DNA from 2 places in the Streptomyces sp. NPDC042002 genome. Region 2 is predicted to be linked to the other one. Evidence: predicted binding sites of a transcription regulator. Region 2 holds the regulator's gene; the other holds the start of a gene.
The links. The regulator HspR, encoded in region 2, represses chaperone genes until heat shock. The targets are predictions, from matches to a motif close to TTGAGNNNNNNNNNCTCAA.
Positions count from the first base shown of each region.

Region 1: lon (endopeptidase La) is a predicted target of HspR. The motif match lies at 9,648-9,666, and genes of this name have one in related genera.

Region 1 covers NZ_JBVJCT010000003.1:350,992-365,305, reverse strand. The annotation lists gene ACZ6KY_RS06935 (GTP-binding protein) at 1-23, opposite strand, end outside; gene ACZ6KY_RS06930 (DUF742 domain-containing protein) at 4-414, opposite strand; gene ACZ6KY_RS06925 (roadblock/LC7 domain-containing protein) at 414-914, opposite strand; gene ACZ6KY_RS06920 (sensor histidine kinase) at 911-4,216, opposite strand; gene ACZ6KY_RS06915 (protein phosphatase 2C domain-containing protein) at 4,585-5,373, shown strand; gene ACZ6KY_RS06910 (MarR family winged helix-turn-helix transcriptional regulator) at 5,401-5,919, opposite strand; gene ACZ6KY_RS06905 (lysozyme) at 6,228-7,046, shown strand; gene lon (endopeptidase La) at 7,211-9,625, opposite strand; gene ACZ6KY_RS06895 (hypothetical protein) at 9,943-10,221, shown strand; gene ACZ6KY_RS06890 (rhomboid-like protein) at 10,663-11,391, opposite strand; gene ACZ6KY_RS06885 (spermine/spermidine synthase domain-containing protein) at 11,988-12,665, shown strand; gene ACZ6KY_RS06880 (response regulator transcription factor) at 12,779-13,516, shown strand; gene ACZ6KY_RS06875 (HAMP domain-containing sensor histidine kinase) at 13,579-14,314, shown strand, end outside.
Region 2 covers NZ_JBVJCT010000027.1:9-14,322, forward strand. The annotation lists gene ACZ6KY_RS29885 (hypothetical protein) at 136-471, opposite strand; gene ACZ6KY_RS29890 (hypothetical protein) at 468-731, opposite strand; gene ACZ6KY_RS29895 (helix-turn-helix transcriptional regulator) at 913-1,905, shown strand; gene ACZ6KY_RS29900 (helix-turn-helix transcriptional regulator) at 1,974-3,038, opposite strand; gene ACZ6KY_RS29905 (M15 family metallopeptidase) at 3,394-4,068, opposite strand; gene ACZ6KY_RS29910 (sugar ABC transporter substrate-binding protein) at 4,650-5,774, opposite strand; gene ACZ6KY_RS29915 (PA14 domain-containing protein) at 6,056-7,726, shown strand; gene ACZ6KY_RS29920 (heat shock protein transcriptional repressor HspR) at 7,794-8,246, opposite strand; gene dnaJ (molecular chaperone DnaJ) at 8,254-9,447, opposite strand; gene grpE (nucleotide exchange factor GrpE) at 9,481-10,140, opposite strand; gene dnaK (molecular chaperone DnaK) at 10,137-11,981, opposite strand; gene ACZ6KY_RS29940 (MraY family glycosyltransferase) at 12,129-13,244, opposite strand; gene ACZ6KY_RS29945 ((Fe-S)-binding protein) at 13,511-14,314, shown strand, end outside.

The DNA of each region.
Region 1 (14,314 bases), on a different contig from region 2:
GCGTCAGAGACGACGGAGTCCACTCAACACCCTTTCCAGCAGAGCGCGGTCCGGCTGTCCCGGGCCGTGACCTGTTCCGTACACGCGGATCTTTCCCTGGTCCGCCAGGTCGCTCAAGAGCACTCGGACCACTCCGAGCGGCATCCTGAGGAGGGCGGCGATCTCGGCCACCGTACGCATCCGGCGGCAGAGTTCGACGATCGCCCGCATCTCGGGCATGACCCGGGTGGTGAGCGAGCCGTTGGTCAGCTCCTTGCGCGCCTCCGGGGCCTCCAGCGCGGCCACGAAGGTCTCCACCAGCAGGACGTGGCCGAAGCGCGTACGTCCGCCGGTGAGCGAGTAGGGGCGTACGCGGGCGGGCTTGCGGTCGCCGCCGCGGACCGGGAGCTTCTGGACGCCGTTCGCTACGGTCATCAGGCGCTCCCGAGAGCGTCGGCCTCGAGGGATTTTCGGAGCTCGATGCGCAGCTCGGGGGTCAGGACGTGTCCTGCCCGGCCGACGAAGAGCGCCATGTGGTACGCCACCACGCTCATGTCGCAGTCCGGGGAGCCGTGCACTCCGAGCAGCGAACCGTCGCTGATCGCCATGACGAAGAGGCTGCCCTCGTCCATCGCGACCATGGTCTGCTTGACGCCGCCGCCGTCCATCAGCTTCGCGGCGCCGATGGTGAGGCTGCCGATGCCGGAGACGATGGTGGCGAGGTCGGCCGCGGAGCCCTTGGGGCCGGTCGGCTTGGTGCTGTCGGCCGTCCTCGCCTCGGCGTTGCGGCCGGGGTCGGAGGAGAGCAGCAGCAGCCCGTCGGAGGAGACGACCGCGACCGACAGGAGGCCGGGCACCTCCTCGACGAGATTGGTCAGCAGCCAGTGCAGGTTACGAGCTTCACTGCTCAGGCCGAAGGTACTGGTCGCGGTCAACTGCTTGCCTCCTCGGCTGTGCCCCCCGATGCTTCTACGTCCTGTGCGTCGATCTGGTGCGCGCTGGGCGCGGGTCCTGCGGGCGCGTGTGCGGGTACCGACGCGGTCTGTCCTTCGGGCGTGGGGGTCTCCGCCGTCCGGTCGGCGATCTCCGCCTCCACGTCGCGACGGCCCTCGACCGCTCCCCGGTGGAATCCGCCGAGCCTGCGGCGCAGGGCCTCGGCGTCCACACCGCCCACGCGCGGCCGCGGGGCGGCGGCGGGGGCGGAGATCTTCGGCGTCCGCTTGGGCAGACCCTTGTCGGTGAGCCGGGGGTGCTCATCGGGGGCCCGCTCGTGGCTGTCGGGGCCGATGGCGTAAGGGTCGGCGACCGGGGTGACCGGACCTGCGGGCACGCCGGTGGCCTGACCTGCGGGCGCCTCGGTGGCCTGACCCGCGGGCAGGTCCCCCGTCGGAGCGGGCCCCGTGGCCGGTGCGCCGGTGCGTGAAGCGGCCTCGGTGACACCGGGGGCCGTCCCGAGCGTACGGGGAGCCGTCCCCACCGTGTGGGGGGCCGTCCCGTCGGCGCGGGGGGTTGTCTCGTCTGCGGGAAGGATCGTCCCGTCTGCGCCGGGAGTTGACACCCCGTCGAGGCCGGGAGCCGGCTCGGCGAGGGATCCGGGCGCCTCGGGGGAAACCGGGGCGGGCTCGACGGACCCGAAGGCGGGAGCCGACTCAGGGGACCCGAAGGTGGGTGCGGTGATCGTTCGCGGGGAGCCTGACGGCGCCTCGGCGAAGTCCGGTGCGGGGGATCCCTGGGCGGCGGCCGCCGGTGCGGGGGCCGCCAGTTCGAAGTCGCCTGACGCGGGGGCTTCCGGTCCGGGGGTGTCCGGAGTGAGCTCCGGGAGCAGCAGCTCCATCGTCGTCTCGGACGGGAGTTCCGGTTCCGGCCCGCGGGGGGCCGGGATGACCGGGGTCTGCGCGGCCGGCTCGGGCGCGGGGACCGGCGCCTGCTCGGGCGCCGTTTCCAGCTCGGGAGCGGCTTCTCGTACGGCCGCCTTGGCCGCCGCGATCAGCGGGTCCTCGTCGTCGGCCAAGGCGGATGCCGGGGACCTGCGGATCGAACGGCCGCGCAGGACATTGGAGTTGGCCTCGGCGTCGGCGCCGGGCAGGGCCACCGCGGGGGCTCCGCCGACGTGCCGGGTGGCGGCGGGGACGGTGGACGAGGGCGCGGCGGCGAGCAGTGCCTTCGGGAGGACGACCACGGCGGCCACCCCGCCCTGCTTCTGCTCGCGCAGCTTCACCCGTACACCGTGCCGGTGGGCGAGCCGGGCCACCACGTACAGGCCGAGCCCGAGTCCCTCGCCGCTCTCCTGGTCGTACGTGTCCTCCGGGTCGAACTCGGAGAGGCGGACGTTGAGATGGCGCATCCGCTCGTCGGTCATGCCGATGCCCTCGTCCTGCACGGAGAGCATCACGTCGCCGCTCTCCAGCAGCCAGCCGGAGACCTCGACGGGCACGTCGGGCGGCGAGAACGAGGTGGCGTTCTCCAGGAGTTCGGCCACCAGGTGGCTGATGTCGTCGGCGGCGAACCCGGCGATGTGCGCGTGCGGGGGCAGCGCGGCGATCCGCACCCGCTCGTACCGCTCGATCTCGCTGACCGAGGCCCGTACGACGTCGACGAGCGGGACCGGGCCCGCGTGGTGCTGGACGTGCTCGGCGCCCGCGAGGACGAGGAGGTTCTCGCTGTGCCGCCGCATGACGGTGGCGAAGTGGTCGAGCTTGAAGAGGGTGGAGAGGCGGTCCGGGTCCTGCTCGCGCTCCTCCAGGCCCTCGATGACGCCGAGCTGGCGCTCGACGAGGCCGAGGGTGCGCAGCGCGAGGTTGACGAAGGTGCTGTGGATCGTGCCGCGCACCTGCTCCAAGTGGGCCACGGATTCGGCGAGTTCGCCGCGCAGCTGGTCGCGCTCGTCGGCCATCAGCTGGCGCTGGCCGATGAGGTGCTTGCGGTCGCCTTCGAGGGGGGCGATCCGCTCGTGCAGCGCGGCGGCGTGCGCGTGCAGCGCGTTGACGGAGCGGACGACCTGGGCGAACTCGTCGTTGCGGCCGGTGAACTTGACCGGCTCCTGGGAACCCGGGTCGGCGGCGAGCCGGGCCGAGCCGAGGCGCAGGACGGCGAGCGGCCGGGTCAGGGTGCGGGCCATGGCCATGGTGACGCCGGCCGCGACGAGCATCAGTACGCCGAGGAGCGTGACGCGGATCTCCAGCGCGTTGACGTCGTCGTCCCGCAGCTGTTCGAGGTCCTTGGTGCGGTGGTCGTTGAGGGAGGACTCCACGCCGCGCATCAGGTCGATCCGGGCCGACAGGGCCGCGTCCAGTTTCTTGACGCTGGTGCCGAGCGCGGAGTCGGAGAGTTTCGGCTGGCCCGTGAGGTTCACCAGGTACCGGTCGGCGGAGCCGACGTCGGGGCCGGTGACCGTGGAGTCGTAGGACGCCACGGCCTTCTTGGGCGCGGTCTCGCGGAAGTCGGCGACGGCCGCGTCGGAGCGGACGCGGGCCTGCTGGGCGGCGGCGCTCAGCGCGTCGCGCTGTTTGGTGTCGGCGTCCGACGACGTGCTCGTGGTGGTCATCAGACCGGTGACCGGGTTGTAGACGGTCTGGGTGGTGCGCGGGATGCCGAGGGCCGCCAGGAGCAGTCCGCGGGCGGCGGCGGACTGCTGGACGGCGGTGTCCAGCTCGGCGAGGGAGTGCGCGCCGGAGCCCGCGCGCGGCGGCATCCGGTCGGCCAGGTCCTCGGCGAGGGCGTGGAGTTCGACGATGGCGTCGGAGTACGCCTGGTGCGCTTCGAGAGCCGTGCTCTTCCCGGTGAGCGCCGCTCTGCGGAGGGCCCCGATGCCGTCGAGGTCCTTGAGCAGGGCGGCGGGGGTGTCCGCGTCCGCGCGCAGCTCGTCGACCTGCCGGTCGACCAGGGCGCTGCGCTGCTCGGAGGGCGCCTTGGCCTTGGGCCTGCCCCCGGCGACGTACGAGGTGACGTCGTCGCGCTCGTCGGCCAGCGAGTGCGCGAGGGTCAGCGCCTGCTGGGTGCGCTGGGCGAGCGTCACCAGGTTCTGGGAGTCGTTCAGTTGTTGCGAGGCGGACAGCACCGTGGGCGCGCCGGCTCCGGCGATGGCGGCCGCGACGACCGCCACGGCCACGATCAGCCGGTTGCGTACGTGGGCGGTCCTGCCCCGGCCTGTGGAGTCGGTGGCGTCGCCGACGGCGCCACCCTCTGTGGAGTTGGAGGCCGTCTTCTTGCCTGTGCGCCTCGGCCGCGTCTTCTGCACCGGTGCTCGCATTCCTGACTCGTGTACCCATCTGGGGCCCGGGTGACGTCCCGTCAATCGCGGCGTCCGCCCGGTACGGCTCCCGACCCTCCCAGTGCCGGTGGGCAGTGGTCCCGCATCATCTGACCCGCCACCCGAAGGAGTGAACATCGGAGGGGAGTTGGCGGGCAAGTCCCGGACCGCTCGCGACGGGCCCCCGCGCCGCGCCGGTTGGACGTCCGGGACGTGCTTTGGCAGTATTCGCCGCCACGCGTTGCCGGAGTCGATCATTCCATGCCAAACCTGGCGCCTGAGCTGCCGGGCCGCGTGCCGGGCGTTCCTCGCCGACCTTCCGGGGCCCTTGTGAAGGGCTCGTGCAGACTGGCGGAATGCGCACTGAACTCGTGTCGGAGCCCGGAGACCCGGACCGCCCCAATGAGGACTTCGCATCGGTCGGACTTCCCGCTTCAGGACAGGGCGGTTCACTGGTCGCGCTCGACGGGGTGACACCCCCTCGGGGCGACTACGGCTGTTTGCATTCGGTCTCCTGGTTCTCCACGCGGCTCGGCGGGGCACTGACCGAACTGTCTGTTTCGCGGGGGGATTCACCCCTGTCCGAGGTCCTGTCGCAGGCGATTCGCCGTGTCGCCGGCACACACGCCGCCACCTGTGACCTTTCTCACCCGCGCACTCCCCAGGCAACCGTGGTCCTCGCGCGGTGGTCAGCGTCGGAGGTCGAGTACCTGGTCCTCTCGGACTCGGCCCTGCTGGTGGAATCGCCCTCCGGCGAGGTCACCGCCCTGCTGGACGACCGTCTCTCCCGCGTCCCCCGCGCCGCCCTCAGCACGGACGCCGTCGCGGACGCCACCGTCCGCAACAGGGAGGGCGGCTTCTTCACGGCGGCCGCGGATCCCTCGGTGGCCTCGCGCGCGGTGACGGGCACACTCCCGCGCTCCGCCGTCCGCGCCCTGACGGCTCTCACGGACGGCGCCACCCGCTGGGTGGAGAGGTTCCACGCGGGCGACTGGGCCGACCTGTTCGCCCTCGTACGCGAGGAGGGCTCCGCCTCGCTCGTCGAACGCGTACGGGCACTGGAGCGCGCGGACGCGCTGGAGCGGTCGCGTCCCCGGCGGGGCAAGACGCACGACGACGCGACGGTGGTGTTCGTGGAGCTTTGAACAGGCGGGGGCGGTCGCGGGCCGGGCCTACTTCTCCATGCCGCGGTTCAGTTGGTGCAGCAGCCGGGCGAGTTCCGCGACCTCGTCCTGGTCCCAGTGGGCGAGTTGGCGGACGTAGCGGGCGCGGCGGGCCTCTCGGACGCTGCTGACGCGGCCCCGGCCCTCCTCGGTGAGGTGGACGAGCCAGGCACGGCCGTCGGCGGGGTCGGGTTCGCGCGCGACCAGGCCCAACTCCTCCAGGGCGCGCAGCTGCCGGGACATGGTGGCCTTGCCGACGCCGACGTAGGCCGCGAGTTCCGTGGCGCGCTGGCGCCCGCACTCCTCCAGACGGACGAGGAGTCCGTACGCGGCGGACTCCAGGTCCGGATGGACCTCGCGGGCCATCTCCCCCTGGCTGGCGCGGGCGCGGCGCAGGAACACGGTCAACTCGCGTTCCAGGGAGAGGAACTCGCGCTCCGCGCCGCCGTGCGCCGCGGGCCGGTCCACACCATTTCCCGACACGCCGGATTCGACCGGACGTCTGCCGTCGTTTCCGCCCTCGTGCACGTCAGCACCCCTGACCCGGTTTCCCGATCCTGAAAGTTTCTGCCAGAACTCGCCGTTGCCGCAGCTCCGACAGTATTTCGCAGGCGTAGACCAACGGCAGCCTCCGGCCCCTCTTCCACGTCGTCGTCTACGTGCGTAGCTTCTTTATCAGACACTTATTTCCTGGCATGCGCACGCCACCCCAGGTCAAGGACGACCTGATCCCCCCCATGGCACGCGTGCCCGCGCTTTCCCCCCACCGAGCTCCACCGAGCTCCACCGAGCTCTTCCGGGCTCCCGGAGCTCCTTCGCCCTTCGGAGGCACGCACATGCCCGTGCACGGATCCGGAACGGCCCACCGCCTGCGAGCGCTCGCGGTAGGAACCCTGCTCGCCGCCTTCTCCCTCCTCTCCGCCCTCCCCTCCTCCGCCGCCGACACCCCCGCCCGGGGCTCCGCCCGGATGGGCATGGGGGTCATCGCCCACGACGGCCAGGACGGCACGCCGTCCACCGGTGACGCCACCCAGACCGAAGGCGTGGACGTCTCCGGCTACCAGGGCAACGTCGCCTGGTCGACGCTGTGGAGCAGCGGGGTCAGGTGGGCCTACACCAAGGCGACCGAGGGGACGTACTACACGAACCCGTACTTCGCCCAGCAGTACAACGGCGCGTACAACATCGGGATGATCCGCGGCTCGTACCACTTCGCGACCCCGGACACCACGACCGGTGCCACCCAGGCCAACTACTTCGTCGACCACGGCGGCGGCTGGTCGGGCGACGGCAAGACGCTGCCCGGCACCCTCGACATCGAGTGGAACCCGTACGGCGCCGCCTGCTACGGCAAGACACAGAGCGCGATGGTCAGCTGGATCAGCAGCTTCCTCACCCAGTACAGGGCCCGTACCGGCCGTGACGCGGTGATCTACACGGCCGCCAGCTGGTGGACCCAGTGCACCGGCGACTACAGCGGCTTCGCCTCCGCCAGCCCGCTGTGGATCGCGCGCTACGCCTCCGATCCCGGGACGCTCCCGGCGGGCTGGGGGTACTACACGATCTGGCAGTACACGTCGTCCGGGACGACGGTCGGGGACCACGACAAGTTCAACGGCGCCCTGGACCGCGTCCAGGCGCTCGCCACCGGCTGACGTCCGGCACACCTCGCTGCCGTACGGCGGTGTCGTACGCCGGTGATGTGCCCAACCGCCTTACGGCCAGAGGTGTTCGGCCATGACGTACGGCGGCGGCTGAGGTACGGCGAAGGCCCGGGCCTCCCTCACGGGACCCGGGCCTTCCCTTCCGGCAACCTCCGTCACGCGGCTACCGGAACCTCCGGCACGGCGCCGTTCGTCGCAGGCGCCAGTGCCAGCTCCAGGACCTGGCGGACGTCCGTGACGGCGTGGACGTCGAGCTTCTCCAGGACCTCGGCCGGGACATCGTCCAGATCGGCCTCGTTGCGCTTCGGGATGATCACGGTCGTGACACCCGCCCGGTGCGCGGCGAGCAGCTTCTGCTTCACGCCGCCGATCGGCAGCACCCGGCCGGTCAGCGAGACCTCACCGGTCATGGCCACGTCCGTACGGACCAGCCGGCCGGACAGCAGCGACGCCAGGGCGGTCGTCATCGTGACGCCCGCGCTCGGGCCGTCCTTGGGGACGGCGCCCGCCGGGAAGTGGATGTGCACACCCCGGTCCTTCAGGTCGCCGACGGGCAGTTCGAGCTCCGCGCCGTGCGAGCGCAGGAAGGAGAGCGCGATCTGCGCCGACTCCTTCATCACGTCGCCCAGTTGACCGGTGAGGGTCAGACCGGCGGCACCCGTCTCCGGGTCGGCCAGCGACGCCTCGACATAGAGGACGTCACCGCCCGCGCCCGTGACGGCCAGACCCGTGGCGACACCGGGCACCGCCGTGCGGCGCTCGGCCGGGTCCTGGGCGGACTCGGGCACGTGGTGCGGGCGCCCGATGAGGTCACGCAGGTCGGTGTCGTTCACCGTGAACGGCAGCTCCCTGCGGCCCAGTTCGTGCTGGGCCGCGACCTTGCGCAGCAGCCGGGCGATGCCCCGCTCCAGGTTCCGTACGCCCGCTTCCCGCGTGTACTCCCCGGCGAGCCTGCGCAGCGCGCTCTCGTCGAGGACGACCTCGTCCTTCTCCAGTCCCGCCCGCTCCAGTTGGCGCGGCAGCAGGTGGTCCCGGGCGATGACGACCTTCTCGTCCTCGGTGTAGCCGTCGAGGCGGACCAGCTCCATGCGGTCGAGCAGGGCCTCCGGGATGGCTTCGAGGACGTTGGCCGTGGCCAGGAACACCACGTCGGAGAGGTCGAGTTCGACCTCCAGGTAGTGGTCGCGGAAGGTGTGGTTCTGCGCCGGGTCGAGGACTTCGAGCAGCGCCGCCGCCGGGTCGCCCCGGTAGTCGGAACCGACCTTGTCGATCTCGTCGAGCAGGACCACCGGGTTCATCGACCCGGCCTCCTTGATGGCGCGGACGATCCGGCCGGGCAGCGCGCCGACGTACGTACGGCGGTGTCCGCGGATCTCGGCCTCGTCCCGTACGCCGCCGAGGGCGACGCGGACGAACTTGCGGCCCATGGCGTGCGCGACGGACTCGCCGAGCGAGGTCTTGCCGACGCCGGGCGGGCCGACGAGCGCGAGCACGGCACCACCGCGGCGACCGCCGACGACCCCGAGACCGCGCTCGGCACGCCGCTTGCGCACGGCGAGGTACTCGGTGATGCGCTCCTTCACGTCCTCCAGACCGGCGTGCTCGGCGTCGAGCACGGACTGGGCGCCCCCGATGTCGTACGCGTCCTCGGTCCGCTCGTTCCACGGCAGCTCCAGGACGGTGTCGAGCCAGGTCCGGATCCAGCTGCCCTCGGGCGACTGGTCACTGGACCGCTCCAGCTTCTCGACTTCCTTGAGGGCGGCCTCGCGGACTCTCTCGGGAAGGTCGGCGGCCTCGACGCGGGCACGGTAGTCGTCGGACTCGTCCTCGCCGTCCTCGCCCTTGAGGTCGCGCAGCTCCTTGCGTACGGCTTCGAGCTGGCGGCGCAGCAGGAACTCGCGCTGCTGCTTGTCGACGCCCTCCTGGACGTCCTTGGCGATGGACTCGGCGACATCCTGCTCGGCGAGGTGCTCGCGGAGCTGTTCGGTGGCGAGCTTCAGCCGGGCCACCGGGTCGGCGGTCTCCAGCAGCTCGACCTTCTGTTCGACGGAGAGGAACGGTGAGTAACCGGAATTGTCGGCAAGGGCGGAGACATCGTCGATCTGCTGCACCCGGTCGACGACCTGCCAGGCGGCGCGCTTGCGCAGCCAGCTGGTGGCCAGCGCCTTGTATTCCTTCACCAGGTCGGTGACCCGGCCGGGCAGCGGGTCGGGCACGGTCTCCTCGACCCGGGTGCCCTCGACCCAGAGTGCGGCACCGGGACCCGTGGTCCCCGCGCCGACCTTCACGCGCCCTCGCCCTCGGATGAGCGCGCCCGGGTCGCCGTCGGCCAGCCGGCCGACCTGTTCGACCGTGCCGAGCACTCCGGTGCTCGCGTAGGTCCCGTCGATGCGTGGCACCAGGAGTACCTGAGGCTTGCCGGGCGTTGAACGGGCGGCGGCCTGAGCGGCCTCCACCGCGGCACGGACATCGGTGTCGTTCAGATCCAGCGGAACCACCATTCCGGGCAGCACGACCTCGTCGTCGAGCGGCAGCACGGGCAGGGTGAGTGATGCGGACGTCGAAGCCATGATCGCCCCTTCGGCAGTCAAGTTGAGCTATGTCGACTCAATGCGCGGGGACCCCGCAATGTTCCCCGGGGGCTGTTCGCTGTGAGCGATCACTTCTGGTCTCCCGGCGCTGTACGGATCGCCGCTGGTCAGCCGCCGTACGCGGGACCGAGTCCCGCCGGGCGGGCTGTCGTCGCCGGAGCATCCGGCTCGGCCGCGGATCACCACCGCCTGCCACCAGGCCGCCCGGCCGCCCTGGCCGCGACTCGGGCGGGGATGGGCTTCTTGAGGCGTTGCTCGGGATGCGGGGTGGCCACCTGCCGTTGGATGGTGGAGTCATGAACCATCACCACTCCCAGCCCACGCTCGACATCGACCGCCGGCTCGTCACGACCGGTGCCGTGCTCACCGCGGCCGGCGCCTTGGTGGCATTCAGCGGCATGGCCATCGCGGCCGTCGCCGTGTTCTCCGCGGGCCGGCGCATGATCCGCGCCATGGATGTGCCTCCGGCCCAGCAGGCCGCCATGAAGTGGCGGCAGGCCAAGGAGGCGTCCCTGGCGGGCGTACAGGCCTGGCAGTCCGCGTCCGACGCCCAGAACGGGACGCTCACCCGCTGAGGGCCGTCCCGCACCGGAGATCCGTCGGCGGTCGTCGGGCGGCGTCGACACGGGGCTTCGCCCGTCGGCCGGGCGCGCTACCGTCGCCGTCGCCGTCGCCGTCGCCGTCGCCGTCGCCGTCGCCGGAAGGGTTCCACCGGCGCCGGTGGAATCGACTTCGGACTTCTGGCGCAGGGCGCTGTCCTCACGCCCCCGAAAGGGCCCGGGGACCGGCCGCGCGGTGGCCCGCACCGGTGTGGGAGCACCCGCGCGAGCACACCAGGTGCGGTCGGGTCACGCACGGCGTTCCCGGGCCAAGGGGGGTCGCCGTCCCCCAACGGCTCAACGGGTCCCCTCTTATCCGCTCCCATCCGCGGGAAACGGGTTCCCTCCCGTCCGCGGGAGAAGGCAGGCGGCACACCTGCGCCCATCGGAGCGGATCCCGAGCGGGAAGGCCACGCCTCAGGACCGCGCGGCCGGCCCGGGGAATCGGTGCCGGTGCCGCCCGCGTACGAGTGGCCAGGTCGCGACGCCGATCGCCAGCGCGATCAGGTGTCCCCCGTCCGTCACGGGGTCGGCGAGGAGGATCAGGTCCTGGGTGAGGACCGAGCCGAAGCCGATCAGGAGCGGCCAGCGCAGCCAGGGAGAAAGGAGTCCCGCGAGTGAGCCGACGCTCGCGGCGACGCCGAAGCTGATGCCGTAGTCGAGCCGGTGCAGTGAGCCGACGGGCAGGACGCCCGCCAGCACCGCCGCTCCGACCGGCAGCTCGGTGGCCAGCGTGGCCACCACATGCCCGAGCAGGAAGACACCGGCCGCGAGCGCCGTGCCCGTACGGCGCTCCAGCGCGGTCAGCACGAGCAGGAAGCCGGCCGCGTACGGCGAGGTGATCCCGCCGACGATCCACAGCGCGCTCGCGATCAGTACGAGCACGGGATGCCGGGCGAGGTGCGCGAAGTCCGTACTGGACGCCTGGTGCAGGGCGTGGACGAACGCGGGGTGCGTGTGGCCGGCGAGGTAGGAGGTGGCGGCGAGGACAACGCCGTACCCGAAGGTGAAGGGCGTACCCAGCGGGGTGGGCAGAAGCCGCCGGACAGGGAGCCCGCCGAGCCGGCCGGGGAGGGTACGAGCGGCGGAGCCGGAGTCAGGGTCGGAGTCGGCCGCGAGGGCCTGTACGGCTGCCGGGCCGGGCACGGGCGTACCCGACGGCCCGGGCAGGCCCGGCGCCCCAGGCAAGGGCGTGGCCGTGGGCATGGCTGCTGATGTGATCGTGGACCTGGCCGCTGATGTGGCCGTAAGCGTGGCCCCCGGGGCCGGTGGCGGTGTGGCGGGGGCGCGCTGTTGGGGCATCCCGGGGAGGGGGTTCAGGGGAGGTGTGGCCGGCGCCGGCCCTGTGGGCGCTTCGCCTCGGCCGGTGGGCGCATCGGCTCGCGGGGTGGTGCTCAGGTCCACGGTGCGGCGCTCCTTCCGTCGCGTCCCACCCTTCGCGTCCCCCGTATCGCTGTCTATGACCGGCGCCACGTACAGCAACGATTCTCAGCAACTCCTCAAGAAACAAGGAAGGGACCCAGAGGTCGCGCCTCCCCTTGAGATCCCCGGCCCGCCACCGCGTCAACCTCGCACGGTCCTCCGTCACCCCGGAATCGCGGAACCCTCCTGATCACGCCCCGCACGGGCCGCCCCGCACAGCCCCGCGCCACGCGGCGTCCGGCCCGCGCGCCGGGACCGCGGAGGCTCGGCTCCTCATAATTCCGGCCCCCCCGTACCGGTGAACTGCCAGGATGGCGGCCATGACCGCCTCGTACGACACGCCAGTTGTCATCGACCGCCGTCAGGGCCCGTACGGCGAGGTCGTGCTGCGGCGGCACGGCGCTCTGCTGCAGATCATCGCCAACGGGTGCTTTCTGATGGACACGTCCGACGGGCGTTCCGAGCGGCTGCTCGTGGACGCGGCCCGCGACGCCCTCGACGGGCGCCCGGAGCCGAGTGTGCTGATCGGCGGGCTCGGCGTCGGGTTCTCGCTCGCGCACGCCGCCGCGGACGACCGCTGGGGGCGCATCACGGTTGTCGAGCGCGAACGGGCGGTCATCGAGTGGCACCGGGACGGACCCCTCGCCGGACTCTCGGTCCAGGCGCTCGCCGACCCGCGCACGGACATCGTCGAAGCCGATCTCGTCGACTACGTCAATGAGATCTCCGACACGTTCGACGCGCTGTGTCTCGACATCGACAACGGACCCGGCTGGACGGTCACCGAGGGCAACGCGGGACTGTACGGGAAGGCCGGACTGGCAAGCTGCGCAAGGGCGTTGAGGCCGGGCGGCGTGCTCGCCGTATGGTCGGCCCAGCCGTCTCCGGAATTTGAAGAATCCTTGCGGAATGCCGGATTCCATCGGGTTCGTACCGAAGAGATCCCCGTTGCCCGGGGCGTTCCCGACCTCGTGTACCTCGCGGTAAGGCCTGGATAGCCGAGGCACGGCGACTGCCCGTACCCTGCTTGCCTGACGCAGATCATTCAAGCGTCAAGCGCAGTCATGGGATCACCCCACGGATTCCGGAAAGCACACTTCAGGGGCGGGCGATGGAGCAGACACACACCTCCCAGAACGGTACGGCGGCCACCCCCGGCGCTCAGCGCCGGGTCTTGGTCGTCGAGGACGACCCGACGATCGTCGACGCCATCGCGGCCCGCCTGCGAGCCGAGGGATTCCTCGTGCAAACCGCGGGCGACGGTCCGGCCGCCGTCGACACGGCCGAGGCATGGCAGCCCGATCTGCTGATCCTCGACATCATGCTGCCCGGCTTCGACGGTCTGGAGGTCTGCCGCCGTGTGCAGGCCGCCCGGCCGGTGCCGGTGCTCATGCTCACCGCGCGCGACGACGAGACCGACATGCTGGTCGGGCTCGGAGTCGGCGCCGACGACTACATGACCAAGCCGTTCTCGATGCGTGAACTGGCAGCCCGGGTGCACGTCCTGCTCCGCAGGGTCGAGCGCGCGGTCGTCGCGGCCTCCACTCCGCGCAGCGGCATCCTGCGCCTCGGCGAGCTGGAGATCGACCACGCGCAGCGCCGGGTGCGGGTCCGCAGCGAGGACGTCCACCTCACTCCCACCGAGTTCGACCTCCTCGTCTGCCTCGCGAACACCCCGCGTGCCGTACTCTCGCGCGAACAGCTGCTCGCCGAGGTGTGGGACTGGGCGGACGCCTCCGGCACCCGGACCGTCGACAGTCACATCAAGGCGCTGCGTCGCAAGATCGGTGCCGAGCGGATCCGTACGGTGCACGGCGTCGGCTACGCACTGGAGACCCCGACTCCCTGAGCCGGACCTCCTTCGGAACGTCGGGACCCGCGTGATCGGGACCCACGTGAGGGGCTGATGTGATGAGCGGACTCGGAGAGCGAGGACGCGGGCTCGGCGAGCGCGCGTCCGGGGAGCGCAGGAGCGCGGGCTCCTGGGGCGAGGTGCGGCCCTTCTCGATCAAGACCAAGCTGGGCGCGCTGGTCGTCATCGCCGTGCTCATCACCACCGGTCTGTCGATGATCGCGGTGCACACCAAGACGGAGCTCCGCTTCATCACGGTCTTCTCCATGATCGCCACCTTGCTGATCACGCAGTTCGTGGCGCACTCGCTCACCGCGCCGCTGGACGAGATGAACGCGGTGGCCCGCTCCATCTCGCACGGCGACTACACCCGCCGGGTGCGTGACGACCGGCGGGACGAGCTGGGCGACCTGGCGCAGACGATCAACCTCATGGCCGACGAGCTGGAGGCCCAGGACCGTCAGCGCAAGGAGCTCGTGGCGAACGTCTCGCACGAGCTGCGGACCCCCATCGCGGGTCTGCGCGCGGTCCTGGAGAACGTCGTGGACGGCGTCTCGGCCGCCGACCCCGAGACGATGCGCACCGCGCTGAAGCAGACGGAGCGCCTCGGGCGGCTGGTGGAGACGCTCCTCGACCTGTCCCGGCTGGACAACGGCGTCGTACCGCTGCGCAGGCGCCGCTTCGAGGTGTGGCCGTATCTGTCCGGCGTGCTGAAGGAGGCCAACATGGTCGCCTCCGCGCGCGCGGACCTCAGCTCGGGCTCCGGCGGTGGCCACACCCGTACGGACGTCCATC
Region 2 (14,314 bases):
CCCCCCCCCCCCCCCACCCCCCCCCCCCCCCCCCCCCCCCCCCCCCCCCCCCCCCCCCCCCCCCCCCCCCCCCCCCCCCCCCCCCCCGCTGCGGGGGGAAGTACCTGCGCGATCTACTACGACGGGGGAATCGCGTCAGGCACTGCGGGGGGTGGCTGCGATGGTCTCGACGTCAGGGACGTCCGGTCCGGCCAGCTGGTGGTCACGCTGGTCGAGGTTCACAAAGATCATTCCGTAACGGATGGCGCACCGGACGGGCTGCGGCGCCCCCCGAGGCCGCCGCAGACACCGGTAGGCCCGTACGTCCTCGTCGTCGTCGCGGGTGACGACGACGGGCTCCCCGAACACGGTCACCATCAGCGAGTCGCCGCTGTAGGGGATGGCGGTGACCAGGTCGATGAAGTGCCAGCCGGATCGGTAGGCGGTGGCCATTTCTCGGCGGAAGGAGCGGTCGTCGGGGGGAATGGTCATGCTTCTGCGCCCGCGGGGATGATCGTCCAGCCGCTGTCGCCCGGGTCCACGGCGGCTTCGACGTGGGTCCAGCCGCTGTCGCCCTGGACCGTCGCCTCGACGTGGGTCCAGCCGCTGTCACCCTGGACCGCCGCCTCGACAGCGGTCCAGCCGCTGTCCGCCGCGGTCGCCTTCACGCTGGTCCAACCGCTGTCCAGGGCGGCCCTCGTCCGGGCACCCCCGGCATCAAGACCCGAGCCCCCCAGGGCGCCGGACGCCACAGCGACAGAGAAGACTGCGGCAAGCACTGAACCAAGCAATCTCGCTCGCATAGTCGGCTTCGTCCTCACTTGATGGAATCTTCTCCCCCGTCGTCACAGACGATGGCTCATTCAGGCACGTCAATGCCACAGGAGCGATGCATCATGTTCCTGCACGTTCAGGACCCTGGGGGGTGGAGATTTGACCACAAAGAACTCACAACCGACACATCCCCACGCTGTCACCACGTTGTGTGACGAAGGAGCACGCCTTTACGCCAGTGCGCTGCACTCCGGCCGCATCACTCGGGTCGAAGTGGAAACAGCCCCTTGCCTCTTGGAGTTCGCACTGCTTCATCCCGATCCCGACGACGAGAAGTGGCTGCGCCCCGTTCCGCCGTCCGTCGCGCTCGCCCAACGCCTTCAGCCCCTGGAACGGGAGATCCAGGAACGCCGGCGGCTGGCGATCGAACTGACCGACTCCTTCGATCCGTTCATCGCGATCAGCACGCAGAGCGCGGCGAGCATCCACGCGATCACCGTCCTTGAGGGATTCGACCGGATCAACGCGGCACTCAATTCGGCCACCGCCGAGTGTCACACGGAGATGCTGACGATCCAGCCGGGCGGCGGCCGCCCCGCCGACGCCCTCATGCAGGCGCTGGAGCGCGACAGGCCGCTCACCGACCGCGGGGTGCGCATCCGCACGCTGTACCAGCACACCGCACGGCACAGCCAGGGCACGCTCGCCTATGTGGAGCGCATATCCGGCGGCCGGATCCAGGTCCGCACCCTCGAGGAACTCATCGAGCGGCTGATCATCTTCGACCGGACCGTCGCCTTCATACCGGCCAGCGACGACCGGCGGGTCGCCCTCGAACTCCGTCACCCCGGCCTGGTGCTGTACCTGAGCAAGGTCTTCGAGCAGCTCTGGCAGCGCGCGGTCCCGCTCACCGAGGACGTCCCGAACGATGTCGGCCCCAACGGCATCACCGGCGTACAGCGTTCCATCGCCAAACTGCTCATCGAGGGGCACGTGGACGAGGCAATAGCCCGCCGCCTGGGCATGAACGTCCGTACCTGCCGCGCCCACATCGCCAAGCTGGCCTCCGCCCTCGGCAGCGGGAGCCGGGCTCAACTCGGCTTCCTGATAGCGCAGTCGGGACTCCTGGACCAGCCCGAGGGAGGGGAGTGACCCCGGCTGCCGTCAGACCGCCGGCCCCGTCTCCCCGGGCGGTGGAAGCCGGACCCGGCCCGCCGTCCTCAACGGCCGGTCGGGGATCCGCGGTCGGGGACCGCGGGGGCTCCCGAGACCACCTCCGCGACGGTGACCGCCTCGAGTCCGGGGGAACGCTGAGGCCCGTCCAGCCCCGCCTGAGCGATCCGCACGCCCAACTGCGTCCGGCTCGCCGCGCCCAGCGTCTCCGACAGCCGGGCGATGTGCGCCCGGCACGTCCGCACGCTGATGCCCAGGCGTTCCGCGACGACCGCGTCCTGGTGGCCCTCGGCCAGCAGTGCCGCGATGGACCGCTCCCGATGGGTGATCCCCTCGATGCCCGTCGCGGGCATCGGCGAGGTCAGCGGGATTCCCAGCCGCCACAGCCGCTCGAAGACCGTCACCAAGTAGTCGACCAGCGCCGGGTGGCGCAGCTCAAGGGCGATCGTGCGGTCGGAGTTCGCGGGGATGAAGGCGACCGTGCGGTCGAAGAGGATGAGCCGTTCGACGACCTCGTCGAGGGTACGGGCCTCCGCCGCGTCGCCCATCAACTCCATGTAGTTCAACAGGCCTTGGCCGTGCCGGGCCACGTGGGTGTACAGATCGCGCATGCGTACCCCGCGCCGCCGCATCTCCAGTGCCCGGTGCAGGCCCTCGACGAGTTCGTCCTCGCGCCGGATGCCGCCCGGCTGCACCGTCAGGACCTCACGGGTGCACTCCTCGGTCGCCTTGTCCATGGCGGCGTGGATCCGCGGCAGCCCGTCGAGGACACGGATCGCCACCCCTTCGGCCGGCGCCCGCACCCGGCCGCCGAGGCCCGCGTACCACTCGAAGGCCGACACCGCGTCGCCCACCCGCGCCTGGCTCGCGCTGACTTCCTCGTACACACCGCGCAGGAGCCGGGTCATGACCTCCTGGGGCGAGGTCGGCACCAGCCAGCCCATGTCGTCCGGATCGGGGTGCAGCAGCGCCAGTTCCAGCAGGCAGGGCACCGCCTCGGCGTCCTCGCGGGGCACCCGGCCACGCCGCACGGCCCGGGAGTACACCCGGTCGCCCGCATCGCACAGTCGGTCAGCGCCGTGCGGATGCCTGTCCGTCCCGTGCCCGGCCATCTCCCACCCCTGGCTCCAGCTCCAACCCCTGGCGTGCAGCCCCGCGTCAGGGCGTCCTCCGCAGCGCAACTATGCGCGGACGCGTCCTGCATCGCAACAAGGCTGTATCACCCAGCGGCGTCCGTTCGCCCCGTCCCATCCGCATAAAGCACGACCTCCACCGCACTCGCTGCAACAAGCTGAAGGGGGTGTCACCCGGACGTCCGCCGCATCGCGGAACGGCCCGTGTGAGCACGCCGGGCCACGGCCGGGCCTCGGCGCCCGAGGCACAACTACCTTTGTTATCGCGGAACTTGGGATGGCACGGATGGTGTCCCCGGAGCCGAAGGCCACGCCGCGGACGCCGAAGCGGAGGCTACGAGGGGCCGACGGCCGTGACAGAAAGTTCACGGGGACCGTAGATCGCGTGAGCGGCACCCGTGGCGAGCGCCCAGTAACGGTCGCCGTAGGACCAATGCCACCACTCGGTCGGGTAGTTGACGAGGCCCGCGGCGGTCAGCGCGTCGGCCAGGAGCCGGCGGTGGGCACGCGCCGTCCCGCCGATGCCCTCCGCTGCGGTGTAACAGGCGCCGTCGCTGTCCTCGGGGTTCGCGTTCACGCGCGTACCCATGTCCAGTTCCCGGCCGTCGGCGTCCACGAGGGTGAGGTCGACGGCGGCGCCCGCGCTGTGCGGGGCGATCTCCGGCGGGGACACATAGCGGCTCGCCGCGTCGCGCAGGCGCCCGGCGTCCCACTCGGGGTGGTCCGCGCGCAGTCCGGCGGCGTACCGGTCGAAGTGGAGCCGCTGCGTCGAGGGCGGGCGGTAGCCCTCGACGAACAGCAGCCGCACACCGTCCGGCAGCAGGTCCCCCGCCGCCACGAGCCGGTTCAGCACCCCTTCGCGCAGATGCGCGTACGCCCCGGTGTCGTCGCCTCTGCGGGCGTCGACGGGGAACGGGTCCTCCGTCCGTACGTCGAGGAGCGGCTCGCCACAGTCCACGACGGGTATCGCGGCGATCTTCGGGTCGGACATCAACACGATCGAGGGCATGCGGGGATCATGCCGGATCGGCGCGTACGGCCCCAGGGGGGCGCGGGAAGTCCGGGTGCGCGCCCGGGCCAGGGCGCGCGGGTGCCGTGCGGTCAGACGGCCGCACAGGTCCCCTGACGGGCCCCGGGCCGCCCGCCACCCGGTCGTCCGGGCCCGGGCCCCGTGCCCGTCGCGCAGGGAGGCGCCGGGCGGGGCGGGTCGGTCGCGCAGGGCGCCGGTCGGGGTACCCGCCCGAGTGGTCGCCGAGACGCCACCCGGAGTGCCCGCCGAGGTGTCCGCCTGGGCGCCCGCCAGAATGGCCGCCGAGGCGCCGCCCAGGGTGCCCGCCGAGGCGCCGACCGGAGTAGCCGCCAAGGTGTCTGCCTGGGCGCCAGCCGAGGTGTCTGCCGGAGTGGCCGCCGTGGCGCCAGCCTGGGTGCCAGCCGGAGTAGCCGCCAAGGTGTCCGCCTGGGTGCCCGCCCAGGCGGACACGGAGCGGCCCCGGGTGCCGGTGCGCGCTCATGGCGCGCACCCGCAGCCGGGGCCGGAACCGTGCTGGTCCGTGCCCGCCGCCTCGGTCACGAGACAGCCGGGCGGACGTCCTACTTGATGCCGAGCGAGTTGCAGGCCGCCCTGTAGGGCGCCGTGCAGATCTGCTTGACGGTGTAGATGCTGTCCTGGACGACCGTGTTCTCGATGTTGTCCGTGGTGAGGTCCACCACGGGCACGAGCTGGGACGGGATGTCCTTGTTGGTGGGGCTGCTGACCTTGTCGCGGGTGAGCGCGTCGAACTCGATCGAACGGCCCTGGACCCGGGCGACCGCCATCTCGGCGGCGGCGCTGGCCTCCTGCGGGTACGACTTGTACACGCTCATGAACTGGTCGCCCTTGATGATCCGCTGCACGGCGACGAGCTCGGAGTCCTGACCGGTGACCGGCGGCACCTTGCTGACGCCCGCGGCCTTGAAGGCGTCGATGACCGCGCCCGCGATGCCGTCGTTGGCGGCGTAGACACCGGCGATGTTGCTCAGACCGATGTCCTGGATGGACTTCTCCATGTTGGCCTTGGCGTTGACCGGGTCCCAGTCCTTGGTGTCGTACTTGCTCGCGATGATCACCTTGTCCTGGAGCTCGGACATGGCGCCGGCCTTGAACTGCGCCGCGTTCGGGTCGGTCAGCGAGCCGTTCATCATGACGATCTTCTTCGAGGCCGAGTTGGTGCCCAGCGCGCCGACCAGGGCCTTGCCCTGGACCTCGCCGACCAGCTCGTTGTCGAAGGAGATGTACGCGTCGATCGGACCCTGCGCCAGACGGTCGTAGGCGATGACCGGGATACCGGCCTCCTTCGCCTTGCGGACGCCCTTCGCGATGGTCACCGAGTCCACCGAGTCCACGAGGATGACGTCGACCTTGTCGTCGACCATCTGCTGCATCTGACGCAGCTGCTTGGCGCCGTCCTGCTCGGCGTTGGCGTAGACGACGTCACCCTTGTGATCGGTGAGCTTCTGAACCTGCTCGCGGATGATCGGGTAGTCAAACTTCTCGTAACGGGTGTTCTCCTTCTCCGGAAGGAGCAGGCCCACCTTGATGTCGTCGCCCTTCGTGGGGCTTGCCGAGGTGCCGTTCCCGCCGAGTCCGACCATGCCGCAGCCCGAGAGGGTGACGGCCATGGCGGAGGACGCCAGGGATATGACGGTACGGCGGAGGCCGGTGTTACGAGTGTTCACATCAGGTGCCTTCCGGGCGAGGTTGCAGCATTGCGACCCAGGTGGCTGAAAGCCAACGCGGCGATCACCTCAGCGTCAAGGAGTAATCACTTAACGAGATGGCAACGGCGTTTCGTGTTCCACAAGTGAACACGACGGGAAAAGACTACGCCCATCCTTCCACCAATCCCCTCAGCTTCACCTTCTGTCATTCACAGGTACAACCAACTCCCGTGCGTGGGAGTCGTGATCGTCAACGGATTTTTAACCACCGTTGACGATCAGGCAGACAGAAGGAACGCATGACCAGAGCCACCGGCACGAAGGGCGCCCTCTCCTCGGCCCTCGTGCTCGCCATCGCGGGCGGACCGCTCACGGCAGTCGGCACAGCCGCCTCCGCAGTGACCAACTGCACATCGCCTTTCTATAAGCGGCAGTTCTACGCGAACACCGCATTCTCGGGCACTCCGAAAAAGACGGACTGCGACTCCGCGATCGACCAGAACTGGGGTTCCGGCGCGCCCGCGTCGGGTCTGCCCGCCGACAACTTCGGCGTCCGCTGGACGGTGACCCGCGACTTCGGCTCGGGCGGCCCCTTCACCCTCCCGCTCTCGGCCCAGGACGGAATACGGGCCTATCTGGACGACACACGCAAAGTCGACCTCTGGAAGAACGTTTCGGCCACTCAGTCAAAAACGGTCAACCTCACCATTCCGTCCGGAAAACACACACTGCGCGTCGATTTCGTCAACTGGACAGGCAAGGCAAACGTCACTTTCGCCTACAAACCCACCACTTCCCCCGGTGCCGACAAGATCAAGCCGCTTGTGCCCACGGGTTCTTCGGCCACGTACGACTCCGCCACGGGCAGGGCGAAGGTCTCCTGGTCCAAGAACCAGGAGATGGACCTCGCGGGATACCGCGTCCTCCGCCGCCTCAAGGGCAGCACCACGTGGACGCGACTGACCACCACGACCGCGACCTCGTACACCGACGCGCCCCTCCCGATGACCGGCGACACCTACTACTACGAGGTCCGCGCCTACGACAAGGCGGGCAACGAGTCCGCCGGCACGACGGACCGCCCGGTGACCACCGTCGACCGGACGGCGCCGGCGCGCGTCACCGGCCTGTCGGCCGAGGGCACCACCGCGGGCAACGTCCTGACGTGGCAGGCCTCCTCGAAGGACGTCGACCACTACGAGGTGTGGGGCGCGCCGCTCGGACAGAGCGACCCCGACGGTCCCCAGCCCGTGTTCGGGACGTCCTTCACGGACCCGGTCGCGCCGGTGGGGACCGGCTACCGGTACACCGTCCAGGCCGTCGACGGCGCCGGGAACATCTCCCCCGTCTCCGACGCCGTGACCGTCACGCGCCCGGAGGCGTCCACGGCGCCCGCGCCGTCCGCGCCCGTGGGCACGCCCGCCGACGCCTCCACCCACGTCACCTGGACCCCGGCGGACGATCCCGAGGCGCAGGTCACCGGGTTCCACGTCTACCGCCGTACGAGCCCTCAGGGCGCCTGGACCCTGCTGGGCGGCGCCGGAGCGTCGGCCGCCTCCTACGAGGACACCTCCGCCCCGAAGGGCGCCGCGTTCTACTACGTCGCCTCGGTCGACAGCGGGGGAGCCGAGTCGGCGCCCTCCGGGCAGGCCGCCGTCGACCGGCTGACCGCGGCCACCGCCACCGGACCCGCCGCGCCGCGGCTGAGCGTGGTCTCCGAAGGGGGTACGCGCTTCCCCATCACTGTCGGCGTGCGGCCCGGGACGGGTGACGAGGGACGGCTGCTGAAGGGGTACTCCTGGGACGTCTCCGGCGCCTGCGGCTTCAGCGGCACCCGGTTCACCGCGTCGGACACCCTCTCCTGGACCCCGCCGTACACGGGCCCGTGCACCGTCGCGGTCCGGGCGGTGGACGCCTACGGACGGGTGGGCGAGTCGGCCTCCTCCGTCGAGGTCATGGTCGGCCGCTGACCATGTGACGGCATGCGAAGGGGCCCGGAGGCCATCGGCCTCCGGGCCCCTTCGGGGTGTCCGGGTCCTACTCGGGCGACCGCTTGGGGCGCCACACCACCAGCGCGCTGGTCTGCTGGACCTCCTGGTACGGGACCAGGTCCCGGCGGTAGGAGGCGTGCACGGCGGCCTCGCGCTGCCGCATGGCGGCCGCGGCGCCGTCGAGGGCCGACTCCATCTCCGCGACACGGGACTGGAGCGCGGCCACCTGGTTCTCCAGCTCGATGATGCGCTTGATGCCGGCCAGGTTGATGCCCTCGTCCTGCGACAACTGCTGGACGGTGCGCAGCAGCTCGATGTCGCGGGCCGAGTAACGACGGCCCCGGCCCGCCGTGCGGTCGGGGGAGACCAGACCGAGCCGGTCGTACTGACGCAGTGTCTGCGGGTGCAGTCCGGAGAGCTGGGCCGCCACCGAGATGACGTAGACCGGAGTCTCCTCGGTCAGTTCGTACGGGTTGCGTCGACGACCGGTCGTGTCCATGGCTCCGTCATGCTCCCTTCGCGGCCTGGAACAGCTCCGCCCGCGGATCCTCACCCGCGGTCGCCTCGCGATACGCCTCCAGAGCGTCACGAGCCTTGCCGGACAGGTCCTGGGGAACCGTCACTTCGACGGTGACCAGGAGGTCGCCCCGCGTGCCGTCCTTGCGGACCGCGCCCCTGCCCCGGGCGCGCATGGTGCGTCCGTTGGGCGTGCCCGGCGGCAGCTTCAGAGTCACCGGGGGGCCGCCCAGGGTCGGCACCTTCACCTCGCCGCCGAGTGCCGCCTCCGCGAAGGTGACGGGCACGGTGACGGTGAGGTTGTCCTCCTTGCGGCCGAAGACCGGGTGGGCGTCCACGTGGACCGTGACGTACAGGTCGCCGGACGGGCCGCCCCGCTCGCCGGGCGCGCCCTTGCCGCGCAGCCGGATCCGCTGGCTGTCGCTGACGCCCGCCGGGATCCGGACCTGCATGGTCCGGGACGACTTGGCCCGGCCGCTGCCCTTGCAGATCTCGCAGGGGTTCTCCGAGATCAGGCCGCGGCCCTTGCAGTCCGGGCACGGGTCGGTGAGCGAGAAGCCACCGCCCGAGCCGCGGGCGACCTGGCCGGTGCCGACGCACGTCGGGCACACGCGCGGTGTGCCGTTCGCGTCGCCGGTGCCCGAACAGGCCTTGCAGGGCGCCTGCGAGGTCATGCGCAGCGGAACGGTCGCGCCGTCCACCGCCTCCGTGAAGGAGAGCGTGACCTCGGTGTCGATGTCCTGGCCGCGCCGGGGCTGCGTACGGGTGCCCGTGGTGGCGCCCCCGCGGTTGAACAGGCCCCCGAAGACGTCACCTATACCGCCGCCGAAGCCGCCGGCTCCTCCCGCTCCCTGGCCCTGGCCCTGGGCGCCGCCTCCGAAGAGGTCACCCAGGTCGAAGTTGAAGTTGCCGCCGCCGGCGCCGGGACCCGGCCGGAAGCCACCGTTGCCGAAGAGGGCGCGTGCCTCGTCGTACTCCTTGCGCTTCTTGGGGTCGCCGAGCACGTCGTTCGCCTCGGAGATCTCCTTGAAGCGCTCCTCGGCCTTGGCGTTGCCCTTGTTGGCGTCCGGGTGGAACTCGCGGGCGAGCTTCCGGTACGCCTTCTTGATCTCGGCCTCGGTGGCGTCCTTGGGGACGCCGAGGACCTTGTAGAAGTCCTTCTCGATGAAGTCCTTGGTGCTCATCCCCGACGTCCCTCCTCCCTCGTCCGTTCAAGCTCAGCCCTCGTCCGGGCCACCGCTCTCCTTGTCCTCGACCGCCTCGGCCGATTCCTCGGCCTTGACCGTCTGCGCCCCGGGCTGCGGCTCGGCGACGGCCACCCGCGCGGGGCGGATGGTGCGCTCGCCGAAGCGATACCCCGGCTGCAGAATCGCCACGCACGTCGTCTCCGTGACGTCCGGCGCGTACGAGTGCATCAGGGCCTCGTGGATCGTCGGGTCGAAGGGCTCGCCCTCCTTGCCGAACTGCTGGAGCCCCATCTTCGCCGCGACGGTCTCCAGCGATTCGGCGACGGACTTGAATCCGCCGACGAGCTCGCCGTGATCCCGCGCGCGGCCGATGTCGTCGAGTACGGGCAGGAGCTCGGTCAGGAGGCTCGCGACGGCGACCTCCCGGACCGCGATCCGGTCGCGCTCGACACGGCGGCGGTAGTTCTGGAACTCGGCCTGGAGCCGCTGGAGGTCCGCGGTGCGCTCGGTGAGCGCCATGCGGGCCTGGTCCAGCTGGGCCGTCAGGCCGACCAACTGTGCTGCTGCGTCCCCGTCCGGGGCCGCCGCCCCCTCCGCAGAGGGGGTGGCGGACTGCGGCTCGGCGTCGTCAGAGGTGGCGCCGGAAGGGACGTCGGGCTGCTCTTCGTAGCCCGGGGTCTCCTCCGTCACGCGGCACCGTCCCGGCGGTCCTCGTCGACGATCTCGGCGTCGACGACATCGTCGTCGGCCTTCGGGGCCTCGGCGCCGTGGGCGTCGCCACCCGCGGCCTGCGCGGCCTGGGCGTCGGCGTACATGGCCTGGCCGAGCTTCTGCGAGACCGCGGCGACCTTCTCCGTGGCGGTGCGGATCTCGGCGCTGTCCTCGCCCTTGAGCGCGGCCTTCAGCTCCTCGACGGACGCCTCGACCTCGGTCTTGATGTCGCCGGGGACCTTGTCCTCGTTGTCCTTGAGGAACTTCTCCGTCTGGTAGACGAGCTGCTCGCCCTGGTTGCGGGTCTCGGCGGCCTCGCGGCGGGCGTGGTCCTCGTCCGCGTACTTCTCGGCCTCCTGGCGCATCCGGTCGACCTCGTCCCTCGGCAGCGAGGAGCCGCCGGTGACGGTCATCTTCTGCTCCTTGCCCGTGCCGAGGTCCTTCGCGGTCACGTGCATGATGCCGTTGGCGTCGATGTCGAAGGCGACCTCGATCTGCGGGACACCGCGCGGGGCCGGCGGCAGACCGGTCAGCTCGAACATCCCGAGCTTCTTGTTGTACGCCGCGATCTCGCGCTCGCCCTGGTAGACCTGGATCTGCACGGACGGCTGGTTGTCCTCGGCCGTCGTGAAGATCTCGGAGCGCTTGGTCGGGATCGTGGTGTTGCGCTCGATGAGCTTGGTCATGATCCCTCCCTTGGTCTCGATACCGAGGGACAGCGGGGTCACGTCGAGGAGCAGGACGTCCTTGACCTCACCCTTGAGGACACCGGCCTGGAGGGCCGCGCCGATGGCGACGACCTCGTCCGGGTTCACACCCTTGTTGGCCTCGTTGCCACCGGTCAGCTCCTTGACGAGCTCGGCGACGGCGGGCATACGGGTGGAGCCGCCGACGAGAACGACGTGGTCGATCTCGGACAGCTGGATGCCGGCGTCCTTGATGACGTTGTGGAACGGCGTCTTGCAGCGCTCCAGAAGGTCGGCCGTCAGCTGCTGGAACTGGGCGCGCGTGAGCTTCTCGTCCAGGTGCAGCGGGCCCTCGGCGGAGGCCGTGATGTAGGGCAGGTTGATCGAGGTCTCGGTGGACGAGGACAGCTCGATCTTGGCCTTCTCTGCGGCCTCACGCAGACGCTGGAGCGCCATCTTGTCCTTGGCGAGGTCCACGCCGTGACCGGAGCGGAACTGCTGCACCAGGTAGTCGACGACGCGCTGGTCCCAGTCGTCACCACCGAGGTGGTTGTCACCGTTGGTGGCCTTCACCTCGACGACGCCGTCACCGATCTCCAGGAGGGACACGTCGAACGTGCCGCCACCGAGGTCGAAGACGAGGATCGTCTGGTCGTCCTTGTCGAGGCCGTACGCCAGGGCGGCGGCGGTCGGCTCGTTGACGATACGAAGGACGTTGAGACCGGCGATCTCACCGGCTTCCTTCGTCGCCTGACGCTCGGAGTCGTTGAAGTACGCCGGGACGGTGATGACCGCGTCGGCCACCTTCTCGCCCAGGTACGCCTCCGCGTCGCGCTTCAGCTTCTGCAGGATGAAGGCGCTCATCTGCTGCGGGTTGAAGCTCTTGCCGTCGAGCTCGATCTTCCAGTCCGTGCCCATGTGACGCTTCACCGAACGGATGGTCCGGTCCACGTTCGTGACCGCCTGGCGCTTGGCGACCTCGCCGACGAGCACCTCACCGTTCTTCGCGAAGGCGACGACGGACGGCGTGGTCCTGGCGCCCTCGGCGTTGGTGATGACGGTGGGCTCGCCGCCCTCCAGAACGCTGACGACCGAGTTCGTCGTGCCCAGGTCGATGCCGACCGCACGTGCCATTTCAATTCCTCCAACAATGACTTGAGTGGAACGGACTCAAGTGTGCACGACACCCGCCTCCCGGTCAACAGACATGAGCCTCAGGGGCTCAACTCTTATCCGCTCCTTACACGCATGGCGGCTCTGACCTGCTCCTTTCGCGCAGAGTCAGTGCACCTTCACCGGCCCCGGAGCCTCCGGACGGGGCCGTCCGGGTCTGCCCAGAGATCTCGGGGCGGGTCCCCCGGGCGCGGGGATCGCATGCGGATGCGGGCGGCGCGGGCGGGGTCCCGGACGCAGGGCCCCCACGACGGCGACCAGCGCCACGGCACCGGCCGGCCACCAGGCGGCTCCCGCCCCCAGCCACCCGAGATCGATGAGCAGCCCCACGAGCGCACCCGCGAACGCGGCGAGCCCCGTCACGACCATGACCCCCTGCCGGGTGAGCCCGGCCCGCCGCAGCCGGTGCGCCAGATGGTCCTGCGCCGGGCGCAGCAACGGCCGCCCCGCCCGCCGCCGCGACACGAGGACGAGGACGGCGTCGGCACTGGCCACGGCAGTCAGCGCGAACCCGGCGCCGAACCCGGGCCCGGCGGGCCGCTCGGCGTGCACCTGAACGACCGCCGCGGCCAGCACGAACCCGGCGAACAGCGAGCCGCACCGCCCCGGCGCGATCCGGGCCGGAGGCCATCCGTGCATCAGGAAGCCGGTGAGGGCGGCGGCCAGCACGCTGAGCAGCGCCGCGAGCCCGTCCATGATCTCGGCGGCCGCGCACCCGCTGAGCGCGAACGCGGTGATGACGCCGACCGTCCCCATCACCCCGTCGGCGTGGTCGAGCGAGCGGAAGGCCTGCGTGACGAAGACGATCCAGGCCACGGCCAGCGCCCCGGCGGGCATTCCCAGTTCGTCATAGGGGACGGTCAGCGCGGCGGCGACCGCGACACCGGCGGCGCACACCACGGGGGGCACGGGCAGCAGATCGGCGGCCAGGCCGAGCAGGGCGACCACGATCCCGGCGACCAGCAGCCGTCCGGCCTCCGGCCCGAGCGGGGCGGCGCCGGTCCAGTCCCCGGCCCAGCCGACGAGCGCCGTCCCGCCCACCACGGCCACCCCGCCGAGCAGGGGGACCGGCCGCCCTCTCCCGGGCGCCCGGGGTTTCGCCCGGCGCGCGGGAAGCCCCGTTCCGTCGACCGCGCCGAAGCGCAGGGAGAGCGACCGCAGCAGCGCGGCGAGCGCGGCGGTCAGGAGCAGAGCGGCGGTGGCGGCCGTGATTCCGTACAGCACGTCGCCAATTTAGGGGTAATTGTCACAGTATTGGGTGAATAACACGATCGGGTTTACGTGTCCTGCCGCCCCTGGGCGAACCGGACCTTCTGCCCGGCCCCCGCACGGCCACTCAGGCTTCCCTCAGCGACGCAGATCACCGCACCTCTGGCTACAGTGCGGCGGAGGAAGTGGGTAGTCTCAGACGGACTGCATAAGTTACCGCTTAGTAATCACCTTCGAGGTCACTCTCGAAGCAACACCTCGCAGGCCCGAGGAGCCCCCGAATGCAACTCGCCGCGATCATTGTGTCGCTGGTCCTGACCGTGGTCGGCGTCGCGCTGATCGCGCGGGCCGTCGCGCAGATCTACCGGTTCATCAAGCTCGGCCAGCCCGTACCCGCCGGCAGCCGCACCGACGACTGGAAGGCCCGCAGCGTCACGCTGGCCAAGGAGTTCGTCGGCCACACCCGTATGAACCGGTGGGGGATCATCGGCGTCGCGCACTGGTTCGTGGCCGTCGGCTTCCTGACCCTGGGCCTGACGATCGTCACGGCCTACGGTCAGCTGTTCAAGGCCGACTGGACGCTGCCGATCGTCGGCGGCTGGCTCCCGTACGAGCTCTACACCGAGTTCATCGCGCTGTTCACGACGCTCGGCATCATCGTGCTGATCGCGGTCCGCCAGCTGAACCGGCCGTCGAAGCCGGGCCGCAAGTCGCGCTTCGCCGGCTCCAAGACGGGCCAGGCCTACTTCGTCGAGGCCGTGATCCTCGTCATCGGCCTCGCGATCATGACCCTGCGCGGCCTGGAGGGCGCGATCCACGGTGTCGACCACTACGAGGCCGCGTACTGGGCCTCGTACCCCCTGGTCGCCGCCTTCAAGGGCCTGAGCTACGGAACGCTGCAGAACCTGGTCTACCTGACCGCCATGATCAAGCTCGGCGTCACCATGGGCTGGGCGATCACGGTCGGCCTGAACACCAACATGGGTGTCGCCTGGCACCGCTTCCTCGCCTTCCCCAACATCTGGTTCAAGCGCGACGCCAAGGGCGCGACCGCCCTCGGCGAGCTGCTCCCGATGACCAGCGGC